Peribacillus simplex NBRC 15720 = DSM 1321: one gene and its partner. The protein of the gene in region 2 interacts with the protein of the main gene of each other region in a pairwise test. Links are inferred from orthologs where the notes say so. Each region holds a gene or a part of one and is shown on either strand. Other genes may lie near its edges.

What was found.
Region 1: the proteins of BS1321_RS12980 (region 2) and ndk interact in binary tests that used the Escherichia coli proteins (3 or more experiments, as listed by UniProt). The link is inferred for Peribacillus simplex NBRC 15720 = DSM 1321 from one-to-one orthologs.

The regions. Positions count from the first base shown.
Region 1 is NZ_CP017704.1:4,661,343-4,664,099, forward strand. It holds ndk (nucleoside-diphosphate kinase), read left to right. Parts: upstream 1-1,034; coding sequence 1,035-1,481; downstream 1,482-2,757. Other genes in the region: hepT (heptaprenyl diphosphate synthase component II), read left to right, coding at 1-938; BS1321_RS22570 (CheR family methyltransferase), read left to right, coding at 1,670-2,443; aroC (chorismate synthase), read left to right, coding at 2,699-2,757. UniProt on the Escherichia coli protein: Major role in the synthesis of nucleoside triphosphates other than ATP. The ATP gamma phosphate is transferred to the NDP beta phosphate via a ping-pong mechanism, using a phosphorylated active-site intermediate.
Region 2 is NZ_CP017704.1:2,715,523-2,718,874, reverse strand. Bases 569-3,352 are described here. They hold BS1321_RS12980 (uracil-DNA glycosylase), read right to left. Parts: upstream 2,409-3,352; coding sequence 1,728-2,408; downstream 569-1,727. Other genes in these bases: BS1321_RS12975 (phospholipase D family protein), read left to right, coding at 2,561-3,352; BS1321_RS12990 (YwdI family protein), read right to left, coding at 1,205-1,540; BS1321_RS12995 (DUF423 domain-containing protein), read right to left, coding at 813-1,181; gerQ (spore coat protein GerQ), read left to right, coding at 569-737. Also shown: more of gerQ, read left to right, coding at 222-568. UniProt on the Escherichia coli protein: Excises uracil residues from the DNA which can arise as a result of misincorporation of dUMP residues by DNA polymerase or due to deamination of cytosine.

The DNA.
Region 1 (2,757 bases), 1.9 Mb from region 2 along the record:
TTTTGAATGCAGATTTGCAATTAATAGAAAAAGAACTGGAAGCCGCAATTGAAGCGGATTCCACGGTTTTAAGGGAAGCTTCCCTGCATTTACTGCAATCCGGTGGAAAACGGATCCGTCCGGTATTCGTCCTATTGGGCGCGAAGTTTGGCAACTATGATATTCATGTCGTAAAGCATGTCGCAGCGACTTTGGAACTGATCCATACGGCTTCCCTTGTACATGATGATGTTGTGGATGATGCGGATTTACGCAGGGGATCTGCTACCATTAAGTCAAAATGGGATAATCGTGTCGCCATGTACACAGGCGACTTCATTTTTGCTCGTGCACTGGAAATGATGGCGGTTATCGAGTCTCCGCTTGCGCATCAAATTCTCGCTGATACCATGGTTGAACTATGTCTTGGGGAAATTGAACAAATAAAAGATAAGTACAATTTCGAACAGAATTGGCGGATATATTTTAGAAGGATCAAACGGAAAACGGCTTTGCTCATTGCATCCAGCTGCCAGTTGGGAGCCATTTCAGCAGGTGTTGAAGAGAGGATTCACCAAAAGCTATTTAAATTCGGATATTATGTCGGTATGTCCTATCAAATCACCGATGATATATTGGACTTTACGGCTTCGGAAGAAGAGCTTGGGAAACCAGCCGGTAGTGATTTGATTCAAGGTAATATCACTTTACCCGTTTTGATTGCTATGGAAGATCCAAAGTTAAAAAAGCTTATCGAAACAGTTCGGGAAGATACGCCAAAAGACGAAATGTCCCATATAATCAATGCGATAAAAACTTCCGGTGCCATTGAACAAGCAGCGAGGATCAGTGATATGTATTTAGAAAAGGCTTTTACTGAGTTGAAAGGTCTTCCTGCCATTAAAGCTAGAAAAACTTTATCGGATATCGCGAAAAATATCGGAAAAAGAAAGTTTTGATAATGGGAGTTGCGAAACTCATCAAACAATGGTAATATTCTAAAAGTATTGCCTTATATAGGCAAATAACAATGATACATATTAGGAGTGACATTCATGGAAAGAACATTTTTAATGGTTAAGCCTGACGGCGTACAACGCAATTTAATCGGTGAAATCGTTTCCCGTTTTGAAAAGAAAGGCTTCCTTCTAGCAGGAGCAAAATTAATGGTCATTTCTCAAGAATTGGCTGAACAACATTATGGCGAGCACAAAGAACGTCCTTTCTTTGGCGAATTAGTGGACTTCATTACTTCAGGTCCTGTCTTCGCAATGGTTTGGGAAGGTGAAAACGTAATCGCTACTGCACGTCAAATGATGGGTGCTACAAACCCTAAAGATGCAGCAGCAGCAACAATTCGTGGCGATTTTGCCGTAACTGTTGGCAAAAACATTATTCACGGATCTGATTCAGCTGAAAGCGCTGTACGTGAAATCGGTTTATTCTTCAAAGAAGAAGAACTTGTTGAGTATTCTAAACTTGTAAACGAGTGGGTTTATTAATTAATACGATCACTATATAAAAAGCGGGTTCCATCGTCAATATGCGATGGAACCCGCTTTTTTTGTATTGCTTTTTTAGTTTCAAGCAGCAACATAAGGAATTATTTTAGTTTAAAGAAAATATGGCACTCTCCGATATATAAAGGGAAGGACCACTTAAAATAATTATGTGCAGGGGAGTAGTAGGAATGCCTCAAGAATATGAAGAGTTTATTCGTAATATCAAAATGTTGACAGGCATTGATTTGGCATTATATAAGGAAGGGCAAATGAAAAGGCGACTAACATCTCTATATGAAAAAAGAGGATATCACTCATTTCGTGAATACTATAAAGACATTCAAACCAATCCCGGAGTTTTAAATGAGTTTTTGGATAGAATGACAATCAATGTTTCCGAATTTTATAGAAATGCGAAAAGATGGGAAGTGTTGGAGCGGAAAATCCTTCCTGGGTTATTAGCAAGCAAAAAAAAGTTGAAAATTTGGAGTGCGGCCTGTTCAACTGGCGAGGAACCTTATACGATTGCAATGATATTATCCAATCTGGTTCCACTTAACCAGATAGAGATATTGGCGACGGATCTGGATGAAAATGTATTGGCGCGAGCGAAATTGGGGATTTATCCTGAACGTTCCTTAAATGAAGTTCCTGAAGAAATCAAAAAGAAATACTTTGAAAAAAAAGCGGATCTTTATCGTGTCGATGATGAAATCAAGAGAAGGGTGACATTTAAAAAGCAAAACCTTCTCGCAGACCGATTCGAACAGGGGTTCGATTTAATCGTTTGCCGCAATGTTTTAATTTATTTCACTGAAGAAGCCAAAAATTTATTATATGAAAAATTCAGTGCATCACTAAGAAGCGACGGGGTTTTTTTTGTAGGAAGTACAGAGCAAATATTCACACCAGGAAAATATCAATTTGAAACGATCGACACATTTTTTTATAAGAAAAAGTAAATACTTTTGAAAAAAGGGACTGATTCTGCACATGAGCATTCAGCCCCTTTTCGTTTGTCGTGTAAATAGCAAATCCAGTAGAACTTCAATTTGAAAGATTAAACTATATCGAAAATGTTTAAGTACTTGTAAAATTGAAAGAAAAGTGATTAAATTCAAACAATATGGTTTTTACGTTTTACATATACCCACATTTCATAAAATTGTGGTATATTGATACATATACACTTTAAAGTGCTAAAAGGGGGCTGGAAGATGAGATATTTAACAGCGGGAGAATCACATGGTCCGCAACTGACTACTATCATTGAAGG
Region 2 (3,352 bases):
TCTATTCATTAGCCGGCAAGAGGATATGGTTTATATCATGAACGGCAGCCGTTATGTATCGCTTAACTTTCATTGTGGTTTTTTAAGCCACCCGGGGATTGTCCAGAAAACATATACAATACTACCGGTCGCTATAAATCGCACAGTTTCTCCCAGTCCACACTCTCGGATTGTCCAAATTCCACAGCATCAACTAAACCTTGAATTTAGGAGGGAATGCAATGTCACAAAATAATCCTTATGGTAATTACCCGTACGGCGGAAGCCCCTATTACCCTTATGAGAATAATGAGCCTGAACTAAGGCAGCAGAATCCTAACCAGCAACAAGGGTACCCGCAGCAAGGATACCAACAACCATCATACCAGCCACAACAGCCCACTATGGCAGGCACGCCACAACAAATGCCGATGCAGGTGAGTCCAGCCACTTCCGGACCACAGATACCTGGCATGCTTCCGGTCGAACAGTCGTACATCGAGAACATCTTGCGTTTGAATAAAGGGAAATTGGCCACTGTTTATACAACGTTTGAAAACAACAAGGAATGGAATGCCAAGATCTTCAAAGGAATCATCGAGGCTGCAGGACGCGATCACTTAATCATAAGCGATCCTCAAACGGGAAAACGATACTTAATCCCGATGGTATACTTAGATTATATAACGTTTGATGAAGAAATCGAATATGAATATCCATTTGGAGGCACTGGGCTTACCACCTATTCGCCAAGATGAAGAAAATCCAATAAAGAAGAGCCTCAGAATCTATTTGATTTTGAGGCTCTTCTTATATTGGAATGACTTTTTTCTTTACAAGTATTTATATGCAGCAATGATCATTAAGACCCAAGCAACCAAGAATGAAACCCCGCCAAGCGGTGTGATGGCACCAAGGACTTTGATTTGTGTAACGCTTAGAACGAATAGGCTTCCGGAAAACAGGATAATTCCTATTAGCATAAGCCAGCCGGACCAGTTGATCAGCGGACTTGAAATTTTCCCAGCCAATAAACCGATTACCAATAAACCCACCGCATGGAACATTTGATATTGAACAGCGGTTTGCCAGGTTTCTAAATATTTATCAGGAATTTTCCCTTCCAGTCCGTGTGCACCGAATGCACCAAATGCCACAGCAATAAACCCATTCAATGCACCTAAAATGATGAACAGTTTCAATTATTTCGCTCCCCTTCCCTAATTTAAAAATCGAACAAGGACTCCCCATTGGCCTCATCCATTTTAACCGGTTCTACATTCGGTGTAGCCGACATAACGGGCTGGGTCAATGTGATTGGCTTCGGAATGCTGATGTTCGCTGCTTTTTCATCAACCATCACTTCACAAAGGGACTTAATGGCGATTACATACCCCTGCACCTTATCCTCTGAATTTGCCTGTTTCGCTTTTAAAACAAGCTCTTCGATTTTATCTAACATTTGTCTTGATGAAATATCCAACTTTACCACCTCGTCTATATACAGGTCAAAACTATCATAACTAGCATAGCAAAAATCAGAGAAGAAAACACCTTGCATATTTCCTACCTCTTAATTGGCTTGAAATTTCAAGCATGGCTGCCCTGAAGAATGAAAGACATCACGAGAAGGCTGATTTGATGTTTTGAATTGAAAAGCACGGCGGCCCTTTGGAAAACTGGAATCCCAAGTTATATAGAAATGACGGCACGCCATACAATTCACCCGTTTCATTTTCTTGCCCATATCATCGGTTCGAGATTTTCCAATCAATTGGGGATTCCCCCATTTCCATCAGCAATTGATTTGTTTTGGAAAAAGGTTTGGTGCCAAAGAAACCACGGGAAGCCGACAGCGGACTCGGATGTACGGACTTAATGACTTTATGACGGGTTTCATCAATCAAAGGGATTTTGGTTTGAGCAGGTTTCCCCCACAGGATGAATACAACCGGTTTCGGACGGTCATTCAATAGGCGAATAACTTGATTCGTAAAGATTTCCCATCCTTTTCCGCGGTGTGAGTGTGCTTCTCCCTCACGTACAGTCAAGACGGTATTCAATAGGAGCACTCCCTGTTTTGCCCATTCGGCTAGGTAACCGTTATCAGGAACCTCATAGCCTAGATCGGTGTGTAACTCTTTAAAAATATTTCTTAAAGAAGGTGGGATGCGAACCTCCGGCTTAACTGAAAAACTAAGGCCATGCGCTTGACCCTGGCCATGGTAAGGGTCCTGTCCAAGGATGACAACCTTTACGTCTTCATAAGGAGTATAGTGAAGCGCATTGAAAATATCGTCCTGATCCGGATGAATGACTTGCTGACTGTACTCTTGCTTTATAAATTCCCATAGCTCCTGGTAATATTCTTTTTTGAATTCCTCTTTCAATAGAGGCCACCAATCATTTGTTAATAACTGCTTTGCCATGTGCCACAGCCCCTTTCCACTTTTTGAAACTATATTATATCAAAATTAATCGCCTTGCCTTTTTCCATAGATTACGATTTATGTTTCTATATACCCCAAAAGTGGGAAAGTAGAAAGTTAGCAAGCAATTTTACCATGTTGGAGGATTCCCTATGAAAAAATGGTACAAAAGAAAACGATTTTATCTCCTTGTTAGCATTTTGATTGTCATTGCAATCGTAATCGTCTATAACAGCTACAAACCTCTCCCCGATGGTATTTCCTATGAAGGGAAGGTTCATCATGTCGAGGATATCGATTTCATCTATGACCTTTCCTATCACGATGAACAAGGGAATCTGCAACATGAGCAGCGAATTTTCCAAACCATAAATCAAGCCATACAAGAGGCTGATTCTTATATCGTAATCGATATGTTTTTGTTTAATGCTTTTTATGATGAAAAGATAAACTTCCCGAAGTTAACCGAGACTCTGAAGGATAATCTGGTTGAACAGAAGAAAAAGAAACCGGACCTCCAGGTTATATTCATTACTGATGAAGTGAATACTTCCTATAATGCCTACCAGTTAGAGGCATTGGAAACGATGAAGAAAAATGGAATTGATGTCATTGTTACCAACTTAGACCGCCTCCGGGATCCGAATCCTCTCTATTCAGGTGTGTATCGGACATTTTTCCAATGGTTCGGTGAAAGCGGGAAAGGCTGGATTGTGAATCCAATGGCTAAAAGCGCACCAAAGGTCACCTTACGTTCTTATCTTAGATTGATGAATATCAAAGCCAATCACAGAAAAGTGGTCGCTACTGAAAAAACGGCCATTATCTCATCTGCCAATCCTCATGACGCAAGTGGATTCCATTCCAATATTGCGTTCCAGATGGAAGGGAATATCATCGGCGATTTTGTTAACGCAGAAGAAGCCGCTTCGAAATTCTCGGGA